Regions from separate parts of the Paenibacillus sp. FSL R10-2796 genome, predicted to be linked through region 1. Evidence: a T-box and tRNA genes for the amino acid it is inferred to sense, from the RefSeq annotation. Region 1 holds a T-box; the other holds one or more tRNA genes.
The links. The T-box of region 1 lies ahead of NST58_RS26260 (valine--tRNA ligase). A T-box ahead of a tRNA ligase gene usually reads a tRNA of that ligase, here a tRNA-Val.

Region 1 (5,896 bases):
GACCGGCTTCGGCTGGCGCTTTTTCCCGATCGTGAAGCGGGGCTTGAACCGATATGGGAAGAGCTTGAGGTGCTGTATGAGGATGATTTTTGCCTGGTAGCTCATAAACCAGCTGGGCTGGCGGTACATCCCGATGGCAGTGGAACAGGTGTAACTCTGGATCACCTCGTAGCTGCGCATTATATCACTTCCGGCGAAAATGTGGCTGTGCGCCATATTCACCGCTTGGACAAAGATACAACGGGTCCGGTGATGTATGCGAAAAATGAGTTCGCACAGTTAGTCCTGGACGAGAATATGCGTGAAAAAAGCATCTCGCGGCACTACGCCGCGATCGTTGAAGGCATCGTGCCGCCTGCGCTTAAGGTGATCGATGCCCCGATTGGGCGCGATCGGCATCACGCTGCGCGCAGACGGGTCTCGCCCGGCGGACAATCTGCCGTGACGCGAATCATCGAGCGCGAGGCACTGCATGGCGGAAGCCTGGTGCATGTGCAGCTGGAGACTGGACGGACGCATCAGATTCGCGTTCATCTCAGCCATATGGGTCATCCCTTGTATGGGGATGAACTATATGGCGGTCCGGTTTGGGCTTCCAGCGCTGCCGGCCGCCATGCCCTGCATGGCGAGGCATTGTCCTTCCGCCATCCTTGGAGCGGAGAACAGCTGGAAGTCAGCGATCCGTGGCCGGAGGATATGCTGCAGCTGCGAGAGCTGCTGTCTGAAGCACCCTGACAGATACGTAAGTGGCTAAGGAACAGTAGAATCAGCAAAAGCTGGTTCTGCTGTTCTTTTTCTATTTTTTCAGAAAAAAAACATCTATCCATGTCTTATTAATAAAAGCAGCATATAATACTTTGTTCTTACGAAGTAGTGCATCTATCAGCAGGCTGAAGGTTTGGTGAGCTCTTAAATTCATGAAATTTATTAGCATCCTGTCCGGTTAGTACTACCAAAGTTGTCATGCCTCTCTGTTTGAAGCATATACATGTGGGGAGTAACATTTTGGGCTTATGCTCTGGGCCTGTCTCAGGGTTAGATTATGCCAAGAAGGAGGACATATCCCGTGTTTGATCAGTCCCACGGCTTGCGGTTTGATATTTACGAACGCATTCACCTTTCGGAAGAGCTTCCGGGAATAGCTGAGCTGGAGGAGGTTGAACTACTTCCGGAAATTCAGGTGATTCAGCGGGAGGATCGTGCCGAGTTATATGGTCAGCTGTTGCTTACCGGGCTTTACCGGAGTGAAGATGACCGAACACAACGTCTGGAGCATGCCATTCCCGTGGAAATCACTGTTCCGCTTACACGCGTCAGCTCGATTGAAGATATTGGGGTAGAGATTGAGAATTTTGATATCGATCTGCTCACGATGCGCACTGTGAATATAACAGGCGTATTATCGCTGCGGGGGATCGGTGGTGCGGACCCTCAACCTCAACCAGCCTGGCAGCAAGAGGAGTATACAGTCGCCTATTCTCCTGTGAATGATGACAGGGTAGAAGCTACTACGGAGCTACAAGAACAGGAAAATGATGCACTTTATGAAAATTCTCAGTGGACCTTTGGTGAGGATGCCTCACAGGTTGCTGTAGAAGAACATGAGCATGCCGAAGCGAATGAACAGGAAGCAGAAGAATCATTAGTCTCAAGTGGAGCCGCTCATACGTCCCCTGTAGTCAATTTCTCATCCGGTCAGGAGAAGGACAAGGGAGCTAAAGCACGGACACATAGTCTGGAGTCCCAAGTTGAGGATGCTAAAGCGGGTTTATCCGATTACTGGTTTAAAGCCGAGGCCCAGAACAAAGAGGTTGAGGTGTCTCAGCTGAATCAAGCAAGCTATGTGAGCGAAGAGAACCAACAGTCGGCAGAGGAATATTTTACTCCTAGAGAGACCGCTGTTCCAGCCGTTAGTGCAGATGCAATTCAGGATATCCCTGTGTTCGCTTCTGAAAATGAGGCTAATAATGCGCTTCCTAAGCAAGAAGAGAATACTGCGCCGATTAATGAGAATGCGAACGAAGTTTTTGTTTCACAAGAGAGTGTGGCTTCTCATGAGGAGAAACAAGATCTTAAGATCGCCTTGGGCAGCAAAAAAGAAGCAGAAATTCCGGAAAAAGAACATCTCACCTTCTCCTCTTTACTAAGCTCCAGTCGTGTCCGTAAAGAGCAGGAAGCTCTGCAGTCGGATGCAAACACATCTGCAGCAGTGGACGTTCCAGAGGTTGGCAATAATACGGAATGGAAGAGCAGATTCATTGCCAGCGCGGATGGAGCTAACATGTTCCGCAAAGTTCGGCTGTGTATTGTGCAGCGTGAAGAAACACTGGATACCATAGCAGAGAAGTATCAGCTAAGTGCGCGGGAGCTGGTAATGTATAATCGCTTATCCGGGCAGAGTGTAGAGGAAGGTCAAGTGTTGTACATCCCGTAATCGAATCGTGATGCGTACACACATGAATAGGTGAATCCCGATCAGGTATTAGGATCGGGATTTTTGCTGTTTCTTTGTTGGAAGGGATGCTTCAGAAGAAATAAGTCGAAATTCAGCCTAAAGTCCCGCTGCAAAGGCGTATCCAGGTTGACTAGGGGGGGCTCAAAATGTATTATGGAGTAAGCAATATCTAAGTAAAGACTGGGAACGGGAAGAGTAGGCGGTCAGCCCTTCAGAGAGCGGAATTGCAAGTGCTGTGACATTCCGTAGGAAACAGCCCCCGAAGTCGCCCCGGAGTCGCCCTTCTGAGCTTATCTTCATATTTGTGAAGGATAAGTTAGGTTGTGGCCGGTAGCAGCCGTTATTTGTACGAGTGTCGCGCTAAGCTTCTGAATCCGTAGGGTAAGAAGTGTAGTTTTATTTTTCATTGGCGCGAAACAAAGGTGGTACCGCGAAAGAATGACCTTTCGTCCTTTGAGACGAGGGGTCTTTTTGTTTTTTTCAGAGACCTGTGCGCTCTATACAGCAACTTTATTAACAACTATAAGCAACTACAAGTAAACTAGTGGAGGTATCAGAGAATGGCTGACCAAAACCATCTAACAGCGGCAGATGCTGCCGCTACGAATGAATCTAAAAACGAGATGCCAACAACGTATGATCCGAAGGCAGCAGAACAGAAATGGTATTCCTACTGGACAGAGGGCGGATATTTCCGCGCAGGCCAGCGTCCGGATGCTAAAGCCTATAGTATTGTGATCCCGCCGCCAAACGTAACGGGAATGCTGCACATCGGGCATGCGCTCGATTTCACATTACAGGATATCCTGATTCGTACTAAACGGATGCAGGGCTTCGATACGCTTTGGTTGCCAGGTACGGACCACGCAGGTATTGCAACACAAACGAAGGTAGAGCAGAAGCTGCGCGAGCAGGGGATTTCCAGACATGACCTCGGACGTGAGAAGTTCCTGGAGCAGGTGTGGGATTGGAAAGACAAATACGCGAACACCATTCATGAGCAGTGGGCAAAAATGGGACTTTCCCTTGACTACTCCCGCGAGCGTTTTACCCTCGATGAGGGTTTGTCTAAGGGAGTTCGCGAGGTATTTGTTAAGCTTTATAATAAAGGCTTGATCTATCGCGGTAAACGTATCATCAACTGGGACCCGGCGGCTCGTACGGCGTTGTCGGATATCGAGGTTGAATATAAGGAAGTTAACGGTCATCTGTACCACCTGCGTTACCCCCTTAAAGATGGCAGTGGACATATCACTGTAGCGACCACACGTCCGGAGACGATGTTGGGTGATACGGCAGTTGCTGTTCATCCTGAGGATGATCGTTATAAAGATCTGATTGGTAAAACGCTGATCCTGCCGATTATCGGCCGGGAGATTCCAATTATCGCTGACGAGTATGTAGATAAAGAGTTTGGTAGCGGTGCGGTTAAGATCACGCCAGCTCATGATCCAAATGACTTCGAGGTAGGTCAACGGCACAATTTGCCGCAGATCAACGTAATGGATGAGAGCGGTACGATGAACGAAGAAGCAGGACCTTACAAAGGTCAAGACCGGAGTGAATGCCGTAAGGCCATCACGGCGGATCTGAAGGAGCAAGGCGTTCTGATCTCTATTGAAGATCATGTGCATCAAGTTGGACACAGTGAACGTTCAGGAGCGGTTGTTGAGCCTTACCTGTCCACACAATGGTTCGTGAAGATGCAGCCCCTCGCCGAAGCTGCCATCAATGCACAGAAGGATGGTAATGGGGTTAACTTTGTACCTGAACGGTTCGAGAGAACCTACCTGAACTGGATTGAAAACGTACGCGACTGGTGTATTTCCCGTCAGCTTTGGTGGGGGCATCGTATTCCGGCTTGGTATTCTGAATCTACCGGTGAGCTGGTTGTGGCGAATGACGAGGAAGAAGCGCGCCGGATCAGCGGCTTAACCGACCTGAAACAGGACGAGGATGTTCTGGATACTTGGTTTAGCTCCAACCTCTGGCCGTTTGCAACCCTAGGCTGGCCGAATGAAGACAGTGCAGATTTCAAACGTTACTATCCGAACGATGTGCTCGTAACGGGCTACGATATTATTTATTTCTGGGTAGCGCGGATGATCTTCTCGGCACTAGAATTCACCGGAGAGAAACCATTCTCGGACGTATTGATGCATGGTTTGGTACGGGATGCTGAAGGACAAAAAATGTCCAAATCACTCGGAAACGGTGTAGATCCGCTTGAGGTTATCGAGAAGTATGGCGCAGATGCTATGCGTTATATGATTTCTACCGGCAGCACAGCGGGTCAGGATTTACGCTTCCGCTGGGAAAAGGTAGAGCAGGCGCGTAATTTCGCTAATAAGATCTGGAATGCGTCACGCTTCGCCCTCATGAATCTTGAAGGAGTTAGCTTCGAGAATATTGACATTACTGGTGAGCTAACTACGGCTGACCGTTGGATTTTACACCGCCTGAACGAAACTTCTCGTGAAATTACGCGTCTAATTGACTCGTACGAGTTCGGCGAGACCGGCCGCCAGCTGTACAACTTCATTTGGGACGATTTGTGTGACTGGTATATTGAGTTCGCGAAGCTGTCGCTTTACGGAACGGATGCCGCAGCCAAAGCGAAGACACAGTCCGTACTTGCTTATGTACTCGACCGCACCATGCGCTTGATCCATCCGTTTATGCCGTTTATTTCGGAGGAAATCTGGCAGCATCTGCCGCATGAAGGAGAGACAATTACTTTGGCTGCTTGGCCTGAGTATGATGCTGCTCTGGAGAACCCGCAAGCGGTAGCGGAAATGAACCTGCTGATGGATGTAATCCGGGCAGTTCGTAATATCCGTGCTGAAGTAAATGTACCGATGAGCAAAAAGGTTGATTTGATTATTAAAGCGAGCAATGAGGAAACGCTGAGCATCATTACTCGTAACGACAACTACATCGGACGTTTCTGCAATACCTCTTCTTTCGAAGCTGGCCTGAATCCGGAAACGCCAGACAAGGTAATGTCCGCTGTAGTAACGGGAGCGGAACTGCTTCTGCCTTTGTCGGGGCTGATTGATATTGAACAAGAAATCGCTCGTCTGGAAAAAGAAGTGCAGACGCTGAACAGCGAAGTAGAACGCGTAGAGAAAAAGTTGAGCAATCAGGGCTTCGTGGCCAAAGCTCCCGCAAAAGTTATCGAAGAGGAGCAGGCGAAGCAGGCAGATTATTCTGCCAAACGTGAGAAAGTACTTGCCCGCATAGCAGAGCTGAGAGGATAAGAGACATGGATGACCTAAATCGGGGCGGGAGCACCGCCCCTCTTGCGACATATACCGAAGCGGTTAACTGGATCAAGGGCCTGATTCCTTTTGGAATCCGGCCAGGTTTAGACAGAATTGAGATGTTGATGGACAAGCTGGGAAACCCGCACCGTCGGCTGAAATTTATTCATGTGGCGGG
Region 2 (5,896 bases), 2.9 Mb from region 1:
TCCAAGTAAAATTGACAAACAATCGAAAATTCCCAAAAAATATTACCCATATTTAAAAATAGTGAGTGTATTACTAGTTACAGTCAACTTTTATTTACAGTCTTCGACAATTGCTATGGCGTTTTTTGCGCAATGCATCTCCTTAATTCGACAAAAAAGGACTTGAATTGGTGCCATGTGGATTGTAACGATTGATGAATTTGATGGTATCAAGAAAAGTTTGTAACAGAAAGAGGATTCGCTCAAAGTGGATTAATTGAAGGAGGTGAAATGAATGAAAAAAAACTTCGTTTATAAAGCAGCTACGCTTTTATCTGTGATTGCATCTGTGGTGGTATCTATTGATAGTTTTCTGCTTGTACACCAGCCAGAAACACCAGAAGAGCTGCGCTAGGAGATGTTTGGATGAAGTTATCTGTATATCGGGAGATAGCGCTAAAGGAGTTAACAGAAGTAACTCCTAGCGATATCCTTTTCTTTCAATATGAAGAAGAAATAAAGAAAATAATTGTTCGAACACGTTCAAGGAAATACTATCTTACTGGATCAATCAACTATTGGAGCGACCTTATGGCTATAAATGGATTTAATTTCATGATAGCAGGACGCGATTCAATTATAAATATAGATCAAGTTAGGGCGGTTGAATGTGGTCGTAATTTTGCGTACTTTGAACAAGATCCTACGTCAGATTCACAATACTGTGCTTTTTCCAAGGCAAGGTTTATGTATCTCATGGATAAGATAGGCATTCCATTGAGCAGAGTTAAATTTGCAGAAAAAAGAAAAGAACTGATCTTGATCTAATCCACCCAAAAGGTGGATTTTTCTTTTATAGGGTATGTAAGAGAAAAACTGTCGAATCGCGCTGTCGAAAACCTGAAATTCACACAGTGGGAATAGTACTACACTTTTATGTAAAATGCTGGTTTAATAAAGGAAGGTAATAAAATTGTTGACAAAAGAAGCGCGAACATCTTTGTTGGGCGTTCACCGTGGGGAGTATAAAATACTCCGTCCTGTTACGCTTCAAAGAAATCGTAAAGCTCGGATTCTACACACCCAAGCACCTTACAAATAGCTCTACTTACAAGGGGATTGGGATATTTTAGTCCGCGCTCATACTTTGAAATCATTGTGTCGGAAATTGATATTTCATACTTGGCGAACAATTTGTCAGACAGTTCCTGCTGACTCATGCCCTTCAATTCCCTTATTTCACGCAACAGGCACTCCCCTAAGATGAGTGCCATAATTCCTCCAATTATTAAAAAATTATTAAGAAGGTGATTTTATGAAAATTATAACACATGGTTAAATTGAAGGCACTAATGCAGAATAACAAAAAAGACTGGAGGAGCGCATATGGTATTCATAACCGTTACAAAAAACGAAGATGGCGATGGAATCCAGCAGATAAATGTTGAGGATATACTTTATATGCATTTTGACAACCGATTATTTATTTCGGTTCAGACTAAAACCACTAAATATGTTACTGTTGGCCCACTTAGATTCTGGGAATCATCATTTGAAAAGGCTGGACTGAATTTTATGCGATTAGATCGAGGAGTCTTGGCAAACTTGGATAAAATCAGAGTGGTGGACTCTGAATATAAACTAGCGTATTTTGATTCAAATATAGATAACAACACTATAAGGTGCACAATGTCCATTACAGGTTATAAAGCATTTTGTGATGTGTATGGTATAAATCGAAAATCCGATAGGGCTGGCGAGGGTAAAATACTTAAGGACCTGTCCTGGCAGGCGGGCCCTTAAGACAGCAAAATAATTCAAAATTTCATTTAAAATGTATCACATTTTAAAATTAAAAAGTAACGGTTTTCGACCGTCAAATTATACTTGACAATAACAGCAATTATGTATAAATGTTTATCGCAAAAAGATCTATGACATGCATTTCGGAAGGGGAACAACTCGTTGATTAGTACTCATACAATAACATATGATAAACCGATAGAAAAAAAATACTTAGAATATAAAGTGAGGGCTACACTCAGTATTATGAAAGTTAAATCTCCGGCAAAAGTTCAGGTAATTACCCCGGATAAAATATATGAGCTAAATATATTAAAGTAAATGAGATGGCTGTTTGAGTCGTGAAAAAGGTAGCCATTCTTTATTGGAAAGAAAAATTCCGTCCCCAATCCGTCCCCAAGATCAAAATTTGTAAACTTGTAGAACGACACCGATAATCTAAAAAAAGAAAAAACCCTTATAAAATAAGGGTTTTTTAAATGGTGCAATATAGGACGGATGGGGTTCGAACCCATGACCCCTACCCTGTCAAGATAGTGCTCTCCCGCTGAGCTACCGTCCTGCGACGAAATTTATAATACCATACGATAGAGTAGGATGGCAATTCTTTTTTATAATCAATATAGATGTAGAGTTGTATTTACTTCTTAATTTTCTCCGATTAAGTAGTTAAATAGCTAGAAAGGGGATGACCCTTCATCCCCCTGCACCGAGTCAGATAAAAAACGGGAGTAGAAATAGACTGCTTATTCCGAAAAAAGGGATACGGCGTGGATAGAAGCGGCGTCTTGGGTAAAAGCCGGGCTGGAACCCGAATTGTCTATAGTTCGACTGCTCGGCAGGCATTCCGTTCATACGATCGACCATTTCATTGCTGGGAACCGCTAGGGTGATATAGTTCTGATCCACGTGAGCGATGAAGCCGTCAAAGGATTGACCATCAGTCGTTACTATACCTACATATTTATTCATGCAATTCCAAGCGACCTGTTGATGAAAATTTGTATTTGATTCCATGGATATCCTCCTCGAATGTTTCAATCCTGATAACAGTCTATGGTCCTTTGCCTACAACGTTCACGGCGTTTGCCTATATGTAGGAAGGTTAATTTTCAGGGATAATCACTGAGGAGGATTCGATTTAGTTCTTTAATCTATACACATGCTTGTGCTGTACTTTCTAATCAGTATTATTCTTGGAGTTATTGGAATGAGCTTCAATGGAGTAGATAACTTCTTTTTTGCCAGTAAGCGGGGAGTCATTTATAAAATACAATTTGTCACCGCTCCGTTTTACGAATTTCAAAGTATCTCCTTTAAAAGGAACATCGTTATTTTCCGCATATTCCTGATCCTTTGCTGTGAGTAGCTCCTTATACAAAAGGGTTCGCTCGCCTGTTTGGCGGTCGATTAAGGTTAGCAATCCATTCTGATTTCCACGAAGCAGTATGATTTCTTTATCAATGCTTTCTACATAGTAAGCATCTTCCTCGCCACCCAGCTTTACAAGATCAAGAGTATCTATTACATTGCCTGTGCCGTCTTGGATGAAACGTAAGGTATTACCATCATGCAAGATGAGGTTGCCATCATAAGGTTTGAAATCCGCATCTCCTCTGAACTGGTAAGCGAATGTGGCCTTGCGTAGTAATGCACCATTTTTGAATATGAGTGTGATTTCGCGTGTATTAATATGAGGCTCTCCATAGGAATCAATAATCTTAATGACTAGCAGACCCCCCGCCGTTTTCTCGATCTTCATTCCTGCCCAGTCAAAGTTTGTTTGGAGTGAAGTGAGTTTTATCACCGTATCCTTGCCTTGTGAGACATATAAATCACCATTAGCTTTGACCAGCGTATAGGTACGCCCTCCAAAGGATTCTGTGAAAACATTGTAGGTCTTCAGATCATCTGCTAAAAGTGTGTTCGTTGTGGAGTCCAGACGGAGATGGCTGCCTTCGAAAGCCTTAACGATAAAACGGGCCGGCACATATATCCCATCTTCTTTGGATTTAAAAGGTATTCCTCCTAGATCTACCGCTTTCCCGTCAAGCACGCCAGTTTGACTCCCGATTCGAACAGCAAAACTTTTAGTCCAGCCTTTGAACAGAGCACGTTTGCCGGATTTATCCCATTCCATTTTTAAGCCAGCTTGTTCAGCGATCCCCCGAACATCTACGTAGATTACACCATTTTTGAGCAGCGCAGGTCCGCCTATGTTTCCACCAGGAATGCCAAATTGGTAGTATACTTGCGAAGTATTAGCAGAGGAAGCTTGGGTGAGCGCAGAGGACACCGATACAGTTAATGAAGAGCTTGCTGACATGGTGGCAGGGAGTAAAAATGTTGAGAGCATTAAGACGGATAACCAAGCTTTGGAGTGAAAAGAGAGCATATTAACCAACCCTTTCTTTATCTGGCAGTAAAATTTATCCATGATAGTTGGTTTGACGCTGAAACGTTTCTAAAAGTTGCGTCGTATACTTTCCGAAGGGCTCACTGTAGAAATATATTTAATGCTTCTATGATAAGATAGATGGAACTGTACAGTAGTTTCTTAAAATTGAAAGATAAAGGATCTTGTGATCTTGCCGCAAATGCAAAATGAGCAGAAAAAGAATACTTCTACTCCGCTGAAATGGTTGGGGGGCGGAGCCGCCATGCTCCTGTTAAAAGGAAAGGCGATTTTGTCTCTGCTGAAAATAGGTAAAATTGCCGGGCCGTTAATTTCCATGATGGTTTCGATAGGGGCATATGCTTTGATTTATCCGTGGGGGTTTGCTATAGGTATCGTCCTGCTTTTGCTTGTTCATGAATTGGGACATGTCATAGCCGCTAAGCGGATCGGGTTACCCGTCAGCGCTCCGTTATTTATTCCTTTTTTAGGCGCGTTAATTACTATGAAAAAACATCCGCTGGATGCGAAGACAGAAGCGTATGTTGCTTTTGGCGGACCGATTCTGGGTACTATTGGGGCTACTGCTGTGTTTGGAGCGGCATATTATATGGATAGTCCACTTCTTTATTCCCTGGCTTATATAGGCTTATTGCTTAATTTGATTAACCTGCTGCCAATCCATCCGCTAGACGGTGGACGTATTGCTACCGCAGTTACGCGCTGGCTGTGGCTTGTGGGTCTGGTGGGTGGCTTAGCTATAATCGTTTACTTGCGTTCGATTTTGTTCTTTATCATCTGGGCAATGTTTGCTTACGATCTGTATAATAAATATGTGAAAAGACGTAACAACAACCGGCCGCAGTCTGTCACTAAGGGGTTCTTAATTCCCGTAGAGCCCTTGCGAGAGGCGGGTTACATGATTCCAGGAGCTGAGCATCGCCGGGATTTACCTTTTACTACCTACAGTGATCTAGAGAGACAGCAGTATGTTGTGGTCAGATGGGACCAGCTGAATTATTATGGCAAAGCTACACTGCCACAGCAATGTATTATTGAAAAGGTAAGAATTTCGCAGCTGGAGCAAGTAACGTTAGAGAATGGTCTTCATTTAAAAATGCAATGTGACATCAGCTGTACCGTGCACGATAATGATAAGTATTACGATGTGCCAGCCAGTACACGCTGGAAATATGGAACAGCTTATTTTGTTTTAGCAGGCTTTTTGGTTGGGATGATGTATCTAGTCCATTTGGTTGGAAACGTCAATCTCTAAGAGGGCAACTGGAATGAATAGCTCCTATTGTTTATAAAGCTCCTGAATCGTCAAAGCTGTAGTGAGTATAACTGCAGCTGCGATGAAAGGAGCTTTTTTATGTCTAAAATTGTGAAATGGGAAGTCGGCGTTTGCCTAGTGTTACTGCTGGGTGTAGTGGGGTGCTCTACGGTGAAACCCGCAAAAGTTATCGAAATCAATGAGATGACCAATCTGGATGGCAAATCTAAAAGTCAGTATCCTCCGTTGTCACCTGTGATGCAAGACGTATATAACCGTTCAATCCCTGAAGAAGTATATTCTGTGGATTAGTCTACTGAGAGGTTACGGATTCCATGTGTAGGCTTTTCTTTCTTGTCATTATTTTATATAATAGACAACTATCGTTGGCTACATAGAGAGAGGAGTTTGCAACTAACATGGCGGCAGAAATCTTACGGGTA

Region 2: it has a tRNA-Val gene. The T-box ahead of NST58_RS26260 (valine--tRNA ligase) is inferred to sense a tRNA for this amino acid. The anticodon was not compared.

Annotation. Positions count from the first base shown of each region.
Region 1 covers NZ_CP150178.1:5,859,372-5,865,267, reverse strand. The annotation lists gene NST58_RS26270 (RluA family pseudouridine synthase) at 1-735, shown strand, start outside; gene NST58_RS26265 (LysM peptidoglycan-binding domain-containing protein) at 1,067-2,434, shown strand; T-box leader at 2,629-2,912, shown strand; gene NST58_RS26260 (valine--tRNA ligase) at 3,016-5,715, shown strand; gene NST58_RS26255 (folylpolyglutamate synthase/dihydrofolate synthase family protein) at 5,721-5,896, shown strand, end outside.
Region 2 covers NZ_CP150178.1:2,932,666-2,938,561, forward strand. The annotation lists gene NST58_RS13240 (hypothetical protein) at 1-36, opposite strand, end outside; gene NST58_RS13245 (cyclic lactone autoinducer peptide) at 275-394, shown strand; gene NST58_RS13250 (LytTR family transcriptional regulator DNA-binding domain-containing protein) at 406-807, shown strand; gene NST58_RS13255 (helix-turn-helix transcriptional regulator) at 1,023-1,253, opposite strand; gene NST58_RS13260 (LytTR family transcriptional regulator DNA-binding domain-containing protein) at 1,366-1,782, shown strand; tRNA gene NST58_RS13265 (tRNA-Val) at 2,273-2,344, opposite strand; gene NST58_RS13270 (hypothetical protein) at 2,497-2,799, opposite strand; gene NST58_RS13275 (copper amine oxidase N-terminal domain-containing protein) at 2,963-4,177, opposite strand; gene NST58_RS13280 (site-2 protease family protein) at 4,380-5,453, shown strand; gene NST58_RS13285 (hypothetical protein) at 5,553-5,765, shown strand; gene NST58_RS13290 (GNAT family N-acetyltransferase) at 5,873-5,896, shown strand, end outside.